DNA from 4 places in the Paenibacillus sp. Y568 genome. Region 4 is predicted to be linked to each of the others. Evidence: riboswitches for the same ligand, from Rfam matches in the RefSeq annotation. Region 4 holds a riboswitch; each other region holds the start of a gene.
The links. Region 4 has a riboswitch for cyclic di-AMP ahead of AC1D7X_RS13950 (KamA family radical SAM protein). Riboswitches for the same ligand answer to the same signal wherever they lie in the genome.

Region 1 (4,879 bases), on a different contig from region 4:
CATCGTTCTAGGTGATACAGAAATAAATAATATTCTATTTGAGGTAGATCCTGAGTTACCGACAAAGGTTGCTTCAGTCATTGCAAAAACTTATGATAAACCCATTGTAGTAAATCTCATATCTAGTCCACTTGATGCTGACCGAATGGATTATCTGCTTCGTGACGCATACTATACTGGAGTAAATTACGGTACGATTGATATCGATCGGATTATCAGAATGCTGAGACCCCATCATGAACGAATCGTGGTGAAGGAATCTGGAATGCATGCTGTTGAAGATTATCTTATGTCAAGATACCAAATGTACTGGCAAGTGTATTTTCATCCCGTGACAAGAAGTTCAGAAATTGTATTACGTTTAATCATTCGACGTGCAAAAGAATTATATAATAATGGATATAAATTTGAGTTTATGATGAAGCCATTGATATACTTATTTGAAGATAAATTGAATGTTGAGCAATATTTGAAATTAGATGAGGCTCTCATTCTGACTGTATTTATGCAGTGGGTGACGGAGCAGGATCCTATACTAAGTGAGCTCTGTGAACGATTCATGCATCGTAGACTGTATAAATATGTAGAATTAGATTCGGATAATAATGACATGATTCAAGAGATTCGACAGGCATTTATACAAGCAGGTTTAGATCCGAATTATGACTTTGTTATTGATTTCCCAAGTGATCTTCCCTACGATATATTTCATCCTAGTGATGGAGTGAGTCAGAAACATATTTTATTGTTGGATCGACAAGAAAAATTAAAAGAAATTTCTGAAGTGTCAGAAATTGTAAGATCTATTAGTGGTCTACATCGCGGTAAATGTCACCTATATTATCCTGAACAGAAGTTGAAGGCGGCTTTATCGCTATTTTCTCCTTCTATTGCCCATATTTTTGAAGATTATTGATAAAAGGCTTGAGTTTGTCCAGATTAAGAGGGGGTTATACCATGATGTTGTTCGACACACATACTCATCTTGACGCACCGCAATTCGACGAGGACCGCGAAGAGGTTATTGCACGTGCAGTTAAAAATGGCGTAGGTAAAATGATAAATGTTGGCTTTAATCGGGAGACAATCCCGACGACAATGGCACTAGCTGAGAAATATGATTTTATCTATGCTGCTGTAGGATGGCATCCACAAGATGCCATTACGATGAAAGAAGGGGATCTGGAATGGATCGCGTCCCTGTGTAAACATGAGAAAGTTGTAGCCATTGGTGAAATTGGACTTGATTATTATTGGGATACCTCACCTAAAGATATTCAACAACAAGTACTACGCCAGCAAATTGGACTTGCTCGTGAGATTAACATGCCTATTGTCATTCATAATAGAGATGCACATGAAGATGTGGTAAGAATTTTACGAGAGGAAAAAGCACACGAGGTTGGTGGGGTGATGCACTCCTACTCAGGCAGTTGGGAAACGGCAAAAATGTGTCTTGATATGGGATTTCATTTATCATTTGGTGGGCCCATCACATTTAAAAATGCGAAGCAACCAAAAGAGGTATTAGCCCAGGTTCCAATGGATCGATTATTGATCGAAACAGACTCCCCATATCTTACTCCCCATCCTTATCGTGGGAAGAGAAATGAGTCTGCTCATGTTAGGTTAGTGGCAGAAGCGGCTGCTCAGATTAAAGGGGTTGACATTGAAGAATTAGCCCAAATAACTACCCAAAATGCACTGTCACTATTTGGGATTTGTTAAAAACGAGAGGAAATGTAGCAAAAGAGGAAGAATAAGCGACTAATACTTGTTTTATGATGATATAAAGCGATAATATTACAATATTTTAACTATTTATTCGTATTTTTGTGGTTGATTAGTGCTTTACAACTTGCATGAAAACACGATATTATCTTTTCAGTGATAAGAGTAGATCGTTTTTTGATTGCTTATTATTTTCCTGAACCAGTCTCGCTAAATCTCCAATTGTGTGGAGAACGGGGGAACCAATACGAGCAGAAAAACTGATGAAATATCAGGTGGATGACGTATTTGATTTCTTTTATTGGATCTTTGGGGTGAATTCAAGGGCATCCGCCATGAGCGGTAGACCTAAGATCGGGCGGCTCTCTTTCGTCCAAACCCGACAGCTAACCTCGTAAGCGTTATGAAGAGAGGCAACCTCGTGTATGCAAATTCCGTCTATTCATGATCGGGAAGCCACGAAAGAGTTCCTCTAACTCTTTCTTATGGCTTCTTTTATTTTTGAATAAAGACAATATTGTCATCATACTCTTGTTTAACAGGGGGTGACAATCATCACGAGCAGACTGGTACAGGATGCAGGATACACTTGTGGTTAAGTATCCTGTAAAAATTTAAAATAGTCACGTCAATCGCAGATTACATATATGGTTACATAGACGGCGAGGCTATGAAGGAGGATCGGAAAGTGGGCATTTTGAATGAAGAAACCCATGATTCATCATCATCCAGCATGACTTACGCAACGCGTTGGAAGCATGAATATGTACGTAATATTTCTGTTGTAGCTATTGTTTTAATTGCAATTACCCTGATGGCTCTTTTATTAATCAGCATTCAAACGCGTAAACAAGTATATGTGTCGGTAGACGGTCAGGTTAAAGCCATTGAGACAAATCATACGTTGTTGCGAGAAATGCTTGAGGAAGAAGCCATCATACTAGGACCCAAAGATAAGGTGTCCATGGCATTGAACGGTACAATTAAAGATGGGGATAAGGTTCAAATTCAACGGGCAAGTAAAATTAATGTTACCGTTGATGGTAAATCCCATCCCATACTTACAACGCAGGGTTCGGTGAAAGAGGCTATTCGGGAAATGGGTGTTTCTCTCAACGAATCGGATAAGGTATTTCCTGCACTGACAACTAAAGTTACCAATCAATTGGATATCAAGGTTGTCCGGATTAACAAACAGATTGTAGATCGCGTAGAGGAAGTCCCCTTTCAGGTGATCAAGACTTCAGACCCTACGATTCTAAAAGGAAATGTTAAGGTGGTTCAAAATGGACAGCCAGGTGCCATTGTCCATCATGTCGAGAAGATATTTCAAGATGGTCAGTTTGTCTCGATGAAGGTAGTTGGTAAAGAAGTGCGGAGTACCAGGCAAGATAAGGTTATTGCTGTAGGTACAAAGGTAGAAGCACCTAAGCCAGTCGTAATAGCATCCCCAAAAGTAGTTAAGAAAGAAACCAGCAAGAAGAGCCCTGTTACAAAGGTGAGTCAGAATAACAAGACTAGTAAGGCTGGAGTCGATTTCACATATAAGAAAGTCCTTAAGAATGTTTCTATGACTGCCTATTCTTCTGAAGAACCAGGAATAGGTACGAAGACAGCTTCGGGTACACGCGTTACAGAAGGGCGCACCATTGCGGTTGACCCTAAAGTTATCCCTATTGGGTGGTGGGTGTATATTGAAGGTATTGGCTTCCGTCGTGCAGAAGATACAGGCGGCGCTATAAAAGGGAACAAAATTGACGTGTATTATGATTCCTTACAGAATGCACGTAATTTCGGAAGAAAGTCCGGAAAAACGGTATATGTGATTGGACCGATCAAGCCGGAATTGAACTAAACACGTTTTACAATGGTGTTATAATGCTATACTATTAGGGTCATATGGATGTCATGTTAAAGAAGAGGATAACTCCTCTTCTTTTTGTTGTTATACTGGATTTTGAAGGGAAGAATCATCATGATTAAAGAAATCATTGTCGTGGAAGGTCGCGATGATACTACGGCCATTAAGAGGGCTGTAGAAGCGGACACAATCGAAACAGGCGGTTCAGCAATTAATGCACGTACGATACGGCGTATTGCCCTAGCACAAGAACGTAGAGGTGTTATTATATTTACCGATCCTGATCACGCCGGTGAGCGGATTCGCAAAATTATTGCATCTCGTGTGCAGGGATGTAAGCATGCGTTCATTCCCGAGGTTGATGCCACGCGTAAAGGTGATATTGGTGTAGAGAATGCATCGCCAGAAGCGATCCGTCATGCATTAGCACGGGTTCATACGTCCTATGAAGGGGTGGAGAGCCTGATAGACCTGGAGGACCTTGTACAAGCAGGTCTGATGGTGCACCCTGATGCAGCTGCTCGTAGAATGGCTATGGGTAACATTCTTGGAATTGGGTATTGTAACGGCAAGCAGTTCCTGAAGCGTCTCGCTATATTTCAAATTACGCGTGATGAATTCGTGAGTGCCCTCGCCCAAATTGAAGAGGGAGGTTAAGAATATGAATGAGTTAGACAATATTGCTACACCAAGGCGAACGAAGGATATCATCAGACGTCATGGTTTTTCTTTTAAGAAGAGTCTAGGTCAGAACTTTCTGATTGATCAGAATATTTTAGACAAAATTGTGGATGCAGCTGAGTTGGATCCCACAAAAGGGGCTCTAGAGATTGGCCCAGGGATCGGTGCACTTACTGAGAGGTTGGCACAAACAGCAGGTACGGTAACAGCAGTGGAGATTGACAGACGTCTTATTCCAATATTAGAAGAAGTGTTGGAGCCTTATGAACATGTTCAGGTAGAACAAGCGGATGTACTCGAAGTAGACTTGCCTGATTTGTTTGAGCGGAACTTTAAAGATGTATCTAAGGTCAGCGTAGTAGCTAATCTACCCTATTACGTTACGACACCTATCTTGATGAAACTTCTGGAAGGTAAACTCCCACTTGAGCATATTGTTGTCATGATTCAAAAAGAAGTTGCTATACGTATGGCAGCCTCACCAGGAAGCAAGGATTACGGTAGCCTTAGCATTGCTGTTCAATATTATAGTGAACCAAAGTTGATCTGTACTGTGCCGAACACTGTGTTTATACCCCAACCGAATGTGGATTCTGCCGTCATTCG
Region 2 (4,879 bases), on a different contig from region 4:
CACACCTGCTGTAATACTAGTGGAGTCCTCCAGGGTGAGTAAGCTGAAACCCATCAAGATGCTATCGAACACAACATGGCTGAACATCGCTGCAATAAAGCCATAGCGTAGAAATATAAAGCTGAAGAGTAAGCCGATAACGACTAGTTCTATAGGTCTTGAAATAACGGGATAGATAGGATAAAGCGTATGGCCGAACGCCCAGATGAGGGATGGAATGAGACACGCTAGGAAGGTATTCTTAACGATCTTTTGCATCATCCTAATCCCAAATAAACGATAAACAGCTTCTTCTGAAATTCCAGCTACCCATGCCATGAGCGGTAGAATCCAAGGGTATACCATATTAATCGGGGATTGACTAGCATCCGTCGTAGACCAGCTATGAAGCGTCAGACCGAGTATTAAAAAGATGACGGATTGAACTCCTAACAAGATGAGGGCCCATAAATATCCGACATACATACTATGAAGAACAAATTTACCATACCCGGCTTCTTTTGCACGTGGCCAAGGATTAAGTCCTGTTTCCTTCCGCCATAAGCCATCTCCACCAACAAGTGAGAAGTACAATAACGCAGCCATAACTAAGGTAAGGAGACCCTGGAATATTAACCCGAACGTTAGACTTAATCCCGTCAGTCCCTCGGCTTCCAAGGCGGGCAACATATTTAATGTGCTTAGCATGGAGACAATGAAATAGAATGAACTCAGGAATATTCCTCGAACAAAAGAGGTATGCTTTCTCGTTATTGCGCTATATACAATAGCAAGTATGCCAAGCGCTAAAGTGAGGAGTCCATATCCGAGCATGGTCATCCAAACGGCTTTGGTGTGTTCTTTTTCTACATAAGATGTATGTTCTGACGGAATCGAAAAGGAAGGTTCAAAGGAGACGATCCTGTCTGATCCGAAAGTGAACTTCAATTGTAATACGGCCTCGCCAATCGTAGTATTTAAGTCCGAATAGGTAAGGGTCGATTTTTTATTTTCTGTGATCTGGAGAGTCTTTGAATCATATCCTAATTGGGTTAGCCATTGTTCTGCAAGTCTTACATTATTTGTTGTACTGATCGATTCCTCTGTAGGTTCAATAAGGGGCGAGTTCTTCTTCTGAGAAAAGGATACGATATCTCCTGTATTCATATGTACATCTATATTAAGGTAGTTATTGGTATTACCTTCTTTCAGACGGACGCGGTAAACTTCGGTTGGATATTTATGATCGAAAGTAGTATTGTATTTCTCCATTAACTTCTCTTTAGATAAATAACCATATAAATCTGAGTCAGATTGATAGGTGACCAAAGTATCATCGGGTTGACTCAATACATGAATGTGAAGTTGTGACTCAGCATATTGTGTGGCCGCGATTCTTGCTTGATCCTTAGTGATTAATTCTTTGCTTGGTTGCTCCAGTGTATCGGATGCGGTGCTGGGGAATACTTGCAATATCATAAACAGAATCAGACCGATAACCCCACATAGACCGAGAACCTTATAGTTGATATTAAGTTTCAAAGGTTGTCCCGTAGAATTCATTTAATTTCCTCCTAAAAGTTTTTGAGCGCTACTTCTTAGAATTACTTCGTAAAAACTTACATCGAAAGCATAAACTTAAAGTTTTTGAGCGTTACTCCTTGGTAATACTTCGTAAAAACTTACATCGAAAGCATAAACTTAAAGTTTTTGAGCGCTACTCCTTGGTAATACTTCGTAAAAACTTACATCGAAAACATAAACTTCGTTAGATGCTCTTATAAGTAACGATAACATAGCATAGCTTCTAGCGGTAAATCCAGCAAATGTAACTCGAAATGGTGCAAAGCAGATGAATAAGAAGGTAATCATACTTATGGAGAGAGAACCACTGTTCTGATACGTTCTTTCGCTTATATTTAACCCATATCCAGTCATTTGTCCAGAAAATCAATTTGTACAGTTACTGGATAAAGATTATAATCGGAATGCAATTTAATAATGCGCCAAATTTTCATATGAAATACGGGGGAACCATTTCTTGTAGAGACGATTTAGTCTATCTACTTGTGGGGTGAATTTCGTTGTTGAATGAACGAATAGGGTAAGCTGTGCATACCCGAATCCGTCAGCTAACCTCGTAGGCGATATGCAAGCAGGAACCAACCGAGAGGCATTGGATTTCCAGTGTCTTTTTTTGTTGATTTAAAAAGGGGTGAAGCGTGTGAAATGGAAGTATAGTTGGTTCAGATTATCCCCTCCACAAATTCTAGTTATTGGTTTCGCTACCATTATACTACTGGGAACGGTATTGTTAACCTTACCCATATCGAATACGACGGGTAAACCCCTCGCCTTCATTGATGCATTGTTTACAGCAACATCAGCGACTTGCGTTACGGGCTTAGTCGTGCAGGACACGGGGACGTTCTTCAGCACATTTGGGCAAGTGGTCATTATTATGCTCATTCAGGTGGGCGGACTTGGATTTATGACGATGGCTACGTTATTCGCCTTTGTGTTGAAACGGAAGATATCCCTACGTGACCGTTTGCTCCTTCAAGAAGCGATGAATCAGGGCTCAATGGAAGGAATAGTACGACTGATTCGAAAAGTATTACTCTTTTCTCTTATTATCGAAGGATCAGCTGCTGTTCTGTTAACTGTAAGATGGGCAGTAGATATGCCCTTTGGAAAAGCTTTATATTTTGGTATTTTTCATGCCATTTCAATGTTTAACAATGCTGGATTTGATCTATTCGGTGACTTCCGTAGCCTTACAGGTTATGTATATGATCCAATCGTCAACTTTGTGGTGATGTTCCTTATTGTATCTGGAGGAATTGGATTCATTGTTCTATCTGACATGGTCGATTTCCGAAAGACGCGTAGGATATCTTTACATTCAAAAGTAGTACTATCCATGACAGCCTTTCTAATCGTGTTCGGAGCCATTGTTATATTTGTATTCGAGTATTCTAATCCAAGAACATTAGGGTCGTTAAATTGGGGTGGCAAAATCCTTGGCTCCCTCTTCCAATCGGTTACACCAAGAACTGCAGGTGCGAATACGCTTGATCTGGGTAATATGAGACAGGCATCTCAATTCTTTATGATTATACTTATGTTCATTGGGGCTTCTCCAGGATCTACTGGAGGTGGGATCAAGACAACAACGTTTACGCTTATTATTGGTGCTGTGATCTCCATGTTACGTGGACGAGATGACATCGTATTGTTTCGCTACCGGTTTGCGCAAGAACGTATATTTAAAGCGCTCACGATTACACTAGTTGCACTTTTGCTTGTAATGAGTGTAGCGATGATACTTTCTACGACAGAAGACAGTAGTTTTCTAATGATATTGTATGAGACAACTTCTGCATTTGGTACAGTAGGGTTAACGATGGGATTAACAACACATCTGACCTTAGCGGGTAAAATTCTGATAAGTCTAACGATGTTTGCAGGTCGCCTTGGACCACTTACACTGGCATATGCACTGGGTCCGAAGAAAGGCAAAGAGTTATATCGTCATCCAGAGGGTAAAATTATTATAGGGTAGAAGAGAAATTGAGATGATTAAAGGAGTATTGAAAGAGAGATGAAGAAACAGCAGTTTGTCGTTATTGGATTGGGGCGGTTCGGGTCTTCTATTGCTCAAGAACTTATGGCACTGAATTATGAAGTGCTAGGGATCGATCGAAATGAAGAGATTGTAAGTGATATGAGTGAGTTACTGACGTATGCTGTTGTGGCAGATGCCTCAGATGAAGAAGTGCTGAAATCGTTAGGTGTTCGTAATTTCGATTGTGGTATTGTGGCTATCGGAGAAGACATCCAGACGAGTATTCTTGCAACCATACTGCTCAAAGATTTAGGAGTAACGACAGTCGTTGCTAAAGCGATCTCTGTTCTTCACGGAAGAGCATTGGAGAAACTAGGAGTAGATCGAGTAGTGTACCCTGAGCGAGATATGGGCATTCGGGTTGCACATCAACTGGTAACTCCGAACTTACTGGATTATATTGAACTTTCGAAAGATTACAGCATTGTAGAGATGAACGCTCCGTTATGTCTTGATGGTAAGACACTCACAGAGATAAATATTCGTACTAGATTTGGCTGTAGCATCGTGGCTTTGCATAGATCAACTGGCATTATTGTGGCGCCTACAGCAATGGATCAGGTTCGAGCAGGCGATATTATGGTCATTATCGGGTCTAACGAGAATATTGAAAATTTTGAGAATGAACTCATGGATGACAATTAAATAGGAATAGAACCACTTTCGGTAGAGGTAGCTAATTTCTCAAAAAAATGCGAACGTAAAACACAGAGAAGGTCAAGGAGATTATCCTTGACCTTCTCTGTGTTTCTTTTTTTGGTGAAATCATAAAAATCATAAATCTAGGCGATTAAATAAGGATTCTGTTTCTTCGATCCATTGCCGTGCAGCCTTACTTAACTCGGTATATTCACCATAGATTAAGGATGTCGTTCGTCGTGTTTCTTTGAGATCAGGGATATGAATAACTTTGAGATCATTATCGTCAATAAGTTGTTGATGTAGATAAGATTTGGGTAATAATGTTACAGCTTTACAAGTAGGTAATAAGCGGACAATCGCTTCAAACGAGTCGATCTCCATTCGAATATCAGGCATAATACCCGTATTCTCAAATAAGTCGTCCATTAATTTACGATACCATGTCCCACTTGAGAAAATAATCATGGGTGTCTCATGTAAATCGTTCATATGAATGGCTGGTGATTCGGCAAGGGGGTGTTGTCTTGGTAGAACTAATTCCAAGTGATCTTCAAATAAAGGGATACAGTTTAAGCCTCTTTCGTGGATGGATGAAGCAACAATTCCAACGTCGATCTTCTTCTCACGGAG
Region 3 (4,879 bases), on a different contig from region 4:
ACCTTTTCATTGTCCTCATATATTTTGAGAAGTTGAAAGTGTAGGTTATATATATCCTCATAAGTCATTGTTAGATTCCCCCTAATGATTAGCGAATAATACTAGTATAACCAATGAGTGATTTGGTCAGACGTGTCCTATTAATGCTCGTTATTTACCATCTTTATAGGTATATCAAGGCTTTTTTTACTCCATTTCTTTATTTGGATTATTTCTGGAACATTTTTAAAATTATTTGTAAGATTATCACATTACATGCGTCTTATTGGTAGGAGGTGGGAGAGTGACAGAGCTTGAGGAGATATATAATAAATATTTTAAGGATGTGTACTTATTTGTATATAGTTTATCTAGAGATAAACATATCGCTGAAGATGTAACATCAGATACATTTTTGAAGGCAATAAAATCAATTGATAGTTTCAAGGGAAATTGTGATATTCGGGTGTGGTTATGTCAAATAGCGAAAAATACATATATATCATATTTGCGAAAAAATAAAAAAACGGTCAATTTTGATACAGTACCTGAACAGAAAAATGATATTGATGTGGAGAAAATATTATATTCATCTGAGGAGGCAACTAAACTTGATGAGATTCTCCACGGCCTTTCTGAACCGTATAAGGAAGTTTTTACACTGCGTATCTTTGGAGAGTTAAGCTTTAAGCAGATTGCTAACTTATTTGGCAAAACAGATAATTGGGCTTGTGTTACTTTCCATAGGGCAAAAAATAAAATTAGAGAGGAAATGAGGGATTATTGATGAAAATAACATGTAATATTATTAGAGATATTTTACCTTTATATATAGAGAATATAGCTAGTGATGACTCATGCGCTATGCTTGAAGAACATATTGATCAGTGTGAGGAGTGTAGGAATTGTCTTGATGAGATGAAGGCCTTTTATAAACTACCTGCAGATATTGATACTTCTCCGTTATTAAAGATAAAATCTACATTACGCAAGAAAAAAATTCAGACAGCCATATTTTCAATAATGCTTACGGTTGTAATTGGTGTTATAGCAATTGCTTTCTTGACTGCACCAGAGTACATTCCGTTTAGTAAGGAAAGTGTATCAATAAATGAAATGGATAATGGATCTGTACTTGCTATATTTGAGGATACAGTGTCTGGATATGATATTAATAGATATCCTACAGAGGACAATACAGGGTATGTTTATCATATAACGACATGGGATAGCATATGGAACAGGAATATTAATAAATCTCGTATAAATAATACTATTTTAAATCCGAATGATGAAAATGTAGCTGCTGTATATTATAACCTAACAGATGGAAATGAAGATATTTTGGTATATGGTAAAGATATCAATCCAAGTGGAGGAATAGTTACCTTACCAAGATTATTCTTATCATATTATTCGCTTATTGCCATGAGTTTAACTGTCATTTGTGGATTAATTATGGCTCTGTTCCGTAGCCATAAAAGGGTGATTAATTTGACCATGAAAATGTTGTTTTTGCCGGTATCCTATCTTTTAGGGCAGTTAATTATTAGAGGATTTTCTACGTCGTCATATACTGCGACACGAGATTTGTATGCCATATTATTAATTGGGTTTCCTTTGTATATTGCTTTTCTTGCGGTTATATCTTTAATAAGAGAGTACAAAATGAAAAAGATATGAGTATAGCTCACTCACTTTACAGCCTTCATCTGAAACGATATAATTCGATGTAATTGGATACTTGTTCAACTGGAGGAGCCTGTCAACCGCGGGCTCCTTTTGCATTTTTTTAAGATATATAGTTAAATGATGATGATTGCCTTGGAACAAGAAAAGGAACAACGAAGTCATTAATGAATACATTATTATTCTGCAAAAATTATATCGCTGAGTTCCCATTAGGGAGCGGGGGAACCAACTGTGAAGATGTAATGTGTGATCGTCTCTTCACTTGGGGTGAATCTCGAAATATTCGAGTAGGGTTACTCTTTGAGCCCGAATCCGTCAGCTAACCTCGTAAGCGTACGGAGAGAAGGAACGTTGAAATTATGCCCCAGATTCTATTGAATGGCACTTCTTTATATTATGAGATACATGGAAATGGTGTACCCATAGTCTTTGTTCATGATCATCTGTCCTCACACCATATGTTTGATCCGCAAGTGGAATACTTTAGTACAAGAGCAAGGGTGATCGTACTAGATTTGAGGGGAAATGGTCAGTCGGGAAAAGTGGATGTTGAAGTTAATCGGATTATTGACACACAATGTGAAGATTTGAGAGAGTTACTAGATATACTAGGCGTTTCGAAGGTGACACTCGTCGGTTGTTCTAGTGGGGGGGTCCTAGCTGGGAGGTTTGCTGATCTCTATCCGGAACGGGTGAGAGCTCTAGTGCTAGTGGATAGCTACTTATCTGGCAAGACGAATAAGCTATGGGAGGTATTTGAGACCTTCAGTTGGCTATCGTATTATTTACCAGCGGAGTTGTTGCTGCGTACACTTAAACTGACCTACCATCATTGGACACCTGCTTATAGGATTATGCGAGAAGACCTACTGAACAAGCGACCAACAGAATTAATCAAACAGCGCATGGCTTTACGACAGATCGATTTGTGTCGTCAATCAGCCCGATATCAGGTGCCTATATTATGCGTGGCTGGCAGTCAGAATGAATGGGGTCTAAAGCATATGAAGAACATAGAAGCTGCGTTTCCCTATGCACAACTCCAGATTGTAGATGATGCCATTTACCCAAGTAATCTATGTCAGCCTCAATTATTTAACCGACTACTCTTGAATTTTTTAATAGATCAACATGTTGTATAGAAGTGTAGATGTTAAAATAAAAGTAATGATTGAAATTATAGAGATGGTGGAGTGATTTTTTTGGAAATAAAAATAGATGACCTAAATGGGCCTTAGTGTTGGATTTCAATATTGTGAACCATTTGCAAATTACGTGGAAGACCCATACAGTGTATTTATGACAAAAGAATTATGAAATTATTATTAATATTGGAGGCATTACAATGAGTCAACGCTATCGAATTACAAGATCACTTCAGGAGAATGGCATTTCAGAACAGACCATATCCTTACACGAGTGTAAACAGTATTTTGCGTCTAAACCGGATTTTGAATATACCCCTGTGTTTACCGTGACAGGAGCTACAAGCATGTCCATTGAAGGGGATTTCTTCATGTGGAGCTACAATGATACTAAGATCCCATTCAGACACTATCAGGGAGATATATATGTTTCCGGCACGAATGAAGCAGTGATTCCCATCATGACGGAAGTTGCAAGCGAATTAAGAGCAGATGTGTTGGGGGAGTAATCTATTTCATTGAAAGACTTTAAATATAGAAGAGGAGCTTACTTCAGCGGAGTAGCTCCTCTTTGTCTTTGTTTATTGATAGGAATAACCACACAACGGTACTCAACGTGTTACAAAATAATTGCAAAATACATAACGAATGGGCTCATCATCAATGGTGTTTACCGATAAAAGATATGTTTGATTTACTTGCGAAGAAGAGAACATTACTATTTAAGCGGCCTTTGTCCACGGTTTGAGAAGAGTGATTGAATACTTCTATCATTAGTTTATTATTGTCGTCGTCTGTGGGATGAGTAGAAAATATCACATTTGTAGGTACGATCAAGTCGTTAAAGGATTCATTTATATTTTGCATTTCATCAATGGGTGTAAGCCTTTCTGAGCTAAGGATTCTTGGATCCGTTAGCTGAACAACGTTTGTTGTTTGGTTATAACTAACTTTAATTCCAAACACTTCGGAGATAAATCGTGCGGGTACCATAAGTGTATCGTCTATGATTACGCTTACCGTATCCAGCTGTTTCGGTTCTCCATCACCATCCCGGCGCTAACGGAATGCAACCCGAAAGTTGAAAATGCACAAATTGAAACGCTAAGTAAAGAGAAATAACGTAGTAACTTCACCTCTTTGACCCTCTTTTCTAATGGGGTTTGGTCAGGTGTCTTCGTTGTAGTTCGTTAATTTTCATGTCGCCTGTAAGTAATAAGACTTTAAAACCAATAAAAGGTTACCTAATTAAAAAGAAGTGACCTCTCTGATATAACGAAAGGCCACCTTTATGTTGATTACTCTGTTTCTAGCTTCTCCAAGAGTCTCTGAAGAGTCACATAGGCTTGTTCATGCGTAATTTGCTGGGAAGGCCCAAACAGTTGATTACTTAGTCCACTCATGAGTCCTAGATTTACGGCTTTATAGACATTCTCTTTGGCCCATGCGCTGATCTTTGCATCATCTTTAAAAGGGTTAGCTACCGCAAGAGTCGCCTTATTAGACTGTTTGATCTTGTTGACTTGTTCATAAATCGTAACTAAGATGGTTGCGGCTTCTTGTCGGGTTAACGTTTTTTGAGGAGAGAAGGTATTTGACGATGTCCCTTTGATTAGGCCTAATTGGTAGGCATAAGCGATTTGTTGTTCTTGTACATCTTTAAAGGGATTGTTTACCGTTCCAGTTTGTTTCCCTAGCACATGCTCGTATACTTTTAACCCGGCTACTGTGAAGGTCTGTCTAGTAATAGGTTGTTGATAATTTCTGTCGTAACGACTGTCGATAATCCCATTGTTCTTAGCTTTCGTGTAATCACTTATCGCCCATGCACTGACTTGCTCCGTAGTGGTTACTTCCTTTATATCATGTACATTTTTGAAAAATGTGGTTTCATAGGAAAGGCTGGTTTCTTGCCCAGAAATATTGTAAATTCCTCGAATATCTACTTTGAACCGATCGTCTTCTTTCCAATCTTTAATATCATTAGGTCTAAAAATAATGCAGTAGGGTATGCCGTAACCTGACGTTTCGACATTAAAGTATTTACCGTTTGTATCGTTATC
Region 4 (4,879 bases):
ACCCTCTATGTTGGAAAAAAGAGAAGAAATGGTGATGTTATCTCTTCAGGTGTTCAACAGGAGATAAAAGAAAATAAGATATCCTGAATGTGTAAACATCGGGGATCGGGTTAACCCCATACTTTTCATTTTTCCACACCTTTATACGTGCAAAATTTCACAAAGTCTGCTTGACGTCGTGATGACCCAACCATATAAGATCTATGTATACAATGATTTTATACGCCAAGGGGGAAAACCATGAAAAGGAATTGGAAAAGGGTAAATTTCTTGCTGTTGGGATTAGTATTAATACTAAATGTAGTTGCTTGTTCAAATTCTGCCAAAGATACTAACGCAAATTCGAATACAACTTCGGGAACAGCAACTTATAAAGCAGGTACTTACACATCAAAGGCACAAGGTAACAATGGTGATATCACGGTTGAGGTTGTATTTGATGATAACGCGATCGTATCTGTAACTATTAAAGAGCATAGCGAAACGGATGGTCTTAGCAATACACCATTCGAACGTATCCCTCAGCAAATTGTTGAGGGACAGACATTGGCAGTTGATGTTGTGTCAGGCGCTTCTAATTCATCGAAGGCGATCCTTGCTGCGGTTGAAGATTGTGTCAAGCAAGCGGGCGGAGATGTAGCTACCCTTAAGGTTGCTGCCATAACGGATGATAAGGCACAAAAGGAAACTGAACTAACAACGGATGTTGTCGTTATTGGTGGAGGAGGTACAGGTCTCACAGCTGCTGGATCTGCGTTTGAGAACGGCGCCAAGGTTATTGTACTAGAGAAAATGGCAACGGTAGGTGGTTCTACAGCGTTATCTGGCGGAGGTATTTCTGCAACAGGTACTCGTTTCCAAAAGGAACTAGGCATTGAGGATTCACCAGAATCATGGATGCAGTTGTGGAAAGAGCGTCAAAGTACAAGTAATCCTGATAGTATATATCCAGATTATGATCGTGTAGAAACCTTTATGGATGAGGCAGTAGATACAACACACTGGTTGGTTGATTATATGAATCATAAGTATACTCGTGTGGAAGGATATGGTGTTGATCCTGTAGCTCGCCTTCATTTTCCTGAAGCTGGTGGTGCTAGCTTAATTGCAAATCTAGATAAGACCCTTAAAGATAAAGGAGTCGATATCCTTTTAGAGACAAAAGCAACGGAATTAATCACGGATGATAAAGGTAACGTAATTGGTGTTGCAGCGGAGAATGCTGAAGGAAAGCTGATCGTTCATGCGAAAAAAGTCATCATCGCTTCAGGAGGATTTGCTAAGAGTGAGGAAATGATGAAGCGTTTCTTACCTCAATTTGTTGACGATATGGGGATCAGTGCAGCTGCTGCGGGTAGTACAGGTGATGGGATAGTCATGGCAGAAAAATTAGGCGCAGCGTTATACGAAGATCCGTGGGTGATTGGTCTAGGTATGGGAAGTTTGGTTCCAGAATTACGTGGTATTGAATGGGATACTACTAAAGTATTAGTGAACGAAAAAGGCGAACGTTTTATGGATGAAAATAGTCATTACGCTATTGTAACGAATAAGGTTGTTCCAAATGAACAAGTGTGGATGGTGATAGATTCAAGTGAAGCCAATGCGAAAGTAATTGGTGCCATTGAAGGTAAACTTCCTAATGCTGAGATCGCTGTCGGAAATACAATGGAAGAATTAGCCTCTACTATGCAAGTATCTGGAGCAGCTCTTGTGAAAACAATGGATACTTTCAATGCTGGAGTAACTTCAGGTAAAGATGAATTCAACAAAGAAGTAAAGACACTTGTATCTGTTAATAAAGGTCCATTCTATGCCTTTAAGTATTATCCTAAGACAATGGGTACCTTTGGTGGAGTAAAAGTTGATGAACATTATCGCGTTGTAAAAGAAGATGGCTCGATTATCAACAATCTTTACGCGGGTGGAGAAGCAGCGAATCGCTATTTGTACAACCAGGTCTATATGTCAGGTAGTGCGGTTCAGTATGCGTTAACTAGCGGACGCTTGAGTGGAGAACATGCTGCAAAGGCAGTTGCTGAAGGAAAGTAATATTTGACGAAGAACATTCATTAAACTAATCTAATGCCTTGATGAATGTTCTTTGTTTTTTGAAATTTAAAATATCCAACATTTGACTAATTGAATGGACTTATGTACTATAAAGTTACGCTTAATTTTCAGCATAGTAGCTGAAAAGCGGGGGAACCATTTTATTTGGGGCGAATCAAGAGACATTTGTAGGGAACCATCTTTCCCGAGCCCGACAGCTAACCTCGTCAGTAGTAGATGGGTCAACTTATGGTTTATAACTGTTCTAATGACCCGTTATCGGGTCTTTTTGCGTCTTTATGGCCCGATACCCTTCCCAAGGTGAAGTGTTTACTTCGCTTTGTGATGGGACGGGTCATTTTTATTTTAAGAAAAAGGGGGGACAAATGTAACAAACCATATTTTAAACTTCAAGGAGGAGTAATATGCCACAGCCGAAATATATTACCGATATTGATAAGATCATGGAAATCCCGGAACATGAGCGTCAGAAACTTAAACAGATAACGGAGAAATTCGTATTTCGCGTTAATGATTATTACTTAAAGCTAGTGAATTGGGCTGATCCAAATGATCCGATCAAGAAATTAGTTATTCCGAATGAAGGAGAACTATCCGAGTATGGTCGCTGGGATGCATCGGATGAAGACACGAACTACGTTGTACCCGGTTGCCAGCATAAATATAGAACGACGGCCTTATTAATTGTATCCGAGGTATGTGGTGCTTATTGTCGATATTGTTTTAGAAAGCGCTTATTTCGTAATGACGTAAAAGAAGCGATGTCCGATGTAAGCCCAGGAATTGAGTATATTGCGAATCATCCAGAAATAAATAATGTATTACTAACAGGTGGAGATAGCTTAATCCTAGCTACTTCGAAGCTAGAGATCATTCTTGACCAATTGCGTGATATTGAGCATGTCAAAGTTATTCGATTAGGATCTAAAATTCCTGTATTTAACCCGATGCGAATCTACGAAGACGAGAAGTTATTAGAACTTATCAAGAGGCACTCAAGTGCTGATAAACGCATCTATGTCATGGCCCATATTAATCATCCGCGTGAAATAACGCCTGAAGCCAAACGGGGGTTTGAGGCGTTACATCAAGCAGGAGCAATCGTCGTAAACCAAACGCCTATTTTACGTGGAATCAATGATAATGCCGATGTACTTGCAGAACTTCTTGATCAATTGTCGTGGGCTGGTGTCACACCTTATTATTTCTTTATAAATCGTCCGGTTGCAGGTAACCGAGATTTTGTACTTCCGTTGGAGCAGGTGTATCAACTTGTGGAAGAGGCTAAGGCGAAGACATCAGGGTTGGGTAAACGAGTCCGTCTATCTATGAGTCATACATCTGGAAAAATTGAGATCTTAGCTATTGACCACGGTAAGGCTTATTTAAAATATCACCAATCAAGAGACGATGTGTATGGGAAGTTTATGGTTCTGGATTGTCCAAGTGATGCCTCGTGGTTCGATGATTTACCGGGAAATGAGAAGTATTGGAAGCAGCCAGAGAAGAAGTCCGATCGTATTATATCTGTTAACGAATTGCCTGAAATTCCAGTAAAATCTGAACGCTCGAAATCGGCAAAAGTGGCATTACATTAGAATAGAATTATCAGATGTGGAAGACACATACCGGCCATCTTAGATTAGAGCTTCTTCTTTTTTTGTAATCCCAATCATATGCTTGTATAGAGATTTATTGTCGGCATTAGGGGGATGATCATGAAAAGAAGAGCAAGGTGGCATAGCCAGCGAAGCGGGAAACCCAGAAGCAGACGTAGATTGTGGCTTGTTGGGTTTCTCGTTTTTTTAATCATAATGTTTCAGGGATTCGCGTATATAGATCGTAATTTGAAACCACCTATTATGAATTTGGCTCAAATTAGAGTGAAACAGCTGGCGACGGAAGCGATCAATGAGGCGATTACAGCACAGGTTGCGCAAGAACAGAATTTCGATGATCTCGTGAATTGGAAAATGGATACGTCCGGCAAGGTATCAGGGTTCATGTTGAATTATGCAGAACAAATGAAGATTACATCCAATACGTTTAAGGTTGTTCAAGCTACATTAAACGACGTACATCAGTTAAAGGAACATATTCCTATTGGGATGGCGTTAGGAAGTCCTTTTCTGGCTTCAATTGGTCCTGGAATTCCCGTGAAAATAGAGCCTCAGGGAGCCGCTAAGATCGAATTATCAACGAGGCAACGGGATGCTGGAATCAATATGATTCTTGTGGAGGTATACATCCACGTCAGTGTAGACGTTGCTGTAGTCATTCCTTTTGATATGGAACATGATTCTGTAGAGACGGAAATACCTATATCATACCTAATGGTTGTAGGTGACGTTCCTATGTATTATTACAACTCTAAAGGTCAACCTATTGGTGGAAATGAAGGGGATGCTCCTAATATTTCAATTCCATTAGATATTAACGGCACCAGCCCAACGGATACGAATAATAATCAATCATCGAACACCCATAATCAGCCAGATTCGAATGATGTAACTAATCCATAAATGCACCATTACAAAAGAAGGGTACCTCAATTCATGATGAGGTACCCTTTTTTCCTTTAGTAAGTGATCTTCGTTCTGCCTGTTCCCATTCATGTAGAAGGGGATAGGGATCAAATGACCATTCGATCAAACCACTGTCACGATAAATGCCATAATGAAGATGTGGAGGGAACTTCCCTTGTGTACCTGGTTTACCGTAGCCTGAACTTCCAACATAGCCAATAACTTGTCCGGCTGTGACAACGTCGCCTACTTCCACACCTTTTTCAAATCCCATAAGATGT

Region 1: linked by a shared signal. The riboswitch ahead of AC1D7X_RS22295 (resuscitation-promoting factor) and the one ahead of AC1D7X_RS13950 (KamA family radical SAM protein) in region 4 are both predicted to bind cyclic di-AMP.
Region 2: linked by a shared signal. The riboswitch ahead of AC1D7X_RS08060 (TrkH family potassium uptake protein) and the one ahead of AC1D7X_RS13950 (KamA family radical SAM protein) in region 4 are both predicted to bind cyclic di-AMP.
Region 3: linked by a shared signal. The riboswitch ahead of AC1D7X_RS06245 (alpha/beta fold hydrolase) and the one ahead of AC1D7X_RS13950 (KamA family radical SAM protein) in region 4 are both predicted to bind cyclic di-AMP.

The regions. Positions count from the first base shown of each region.
Region 1 is NZ_JCAIUM010000021.1:46,084-50,962, reverse strand. Features, by position in the region: gene AC1D7X_RS22305 (HD domain-containing protein) at 1-916, shown strand, start outside; gene AC1D7X_RS22300 (TatD family hydrolase) at 958-1,728, shown strand; cyclic di-AMP (ydaO/yuaA leader) riboswitch at 1,930-2,147, shown strand; gene AC1D7X_RS22295 (resuscitation-promoting factor) at 2,420-3,586, shown strand; gene rnmV (ribonuclease M5) at 3,707-4,249, shown strand; gene rsmA (16S rRNA (adenine(1518)-N(6)/adenine(1519)-N(6))-dimethyltransferase RsmA) at 4,254-4,879, shown strand, end outside.
Region 2 is NZ_JCAIUM010000004.1:250,754-255,632, forward strand. Features, by position in the region: gene AC1D7X_RS08055 (CPBP family intramembrane glutamic endopeptidase) at 1-1,542, opposite strand, end outside; cyclic di-AMP (ydaO/yuaA leader) riboswitch at 1,974-2,140, shown strand; gene AC1D7X_RS08060 (TrkH family potassium uptake protein) at 2,204-3,544, shown strand; gene AC1D7X_RS08065 (potassium channel family protein) at 3,584-4,252, shown strand; gene AC1D7X_RS08070 (LysR family transcriptional regulator) at 4,382-4,879, opposite strand, start outside.
Region 3 is NZ_JCAIUM010000003.1:240,083-244,961, forward strand. Features, by position in the region: gene AC1D7X_RS06235 (RNA polymerase sigma factor) at 284-766, shown strand; gene AC1D7X_RS06240 (zf-HC2 domain-containing protein) at 766-1,662, shown strand; cyclic di-AMP (ydaO/yuaA leader) riboswitch at 1,858-2,019, shown strand; gene AC1D7X_RS06245 (alpha/beta fold hydrolase) at 2,031-2,813, shown strand; partial or broken gene AC1D7X_RS06250 (GNAT family N-acetyltransferase) at 2,908-2,988, shown strand; gene AC1D7X_RS06255 (hypothetical protein) at 3,017-3,325, shown strand; partial or broken gene AC1D7X_RS06260 (stalk domain-containing protein) at 3,477-3,851, opposite strand; gene AC1D7X_RS06265 (S-layer homology domain-containing protein) at 4,115-4,879, opposite strand, start outside.
Region 4 is NZ_JCAIUM010000009.1:14,524-19,402, forward strand. Features, by position in the region: gene AC1D7X_RS13940 (MerR family transcriptional regulator) at 1-87, shown strand, start outside; gene AC1D7X_RS13945 (FAD-dependent oxidoreductase) at 241-2,052, shown strand; cyclic di-AMP (ydaO/yuaA leader) riboswitch at 2,161-2,300, shown strand; gene AC1D7X_RS13950 (KamA family radical SAM protein) at 2,478-3,671, shown strand; gene yunB (sporulation protein YunB) at 3,792-4,595, shown strand; gene AC1D7X_RS13960 (M23 family metallopeptidase) at 4,627-4,879, opposite strand, start outside.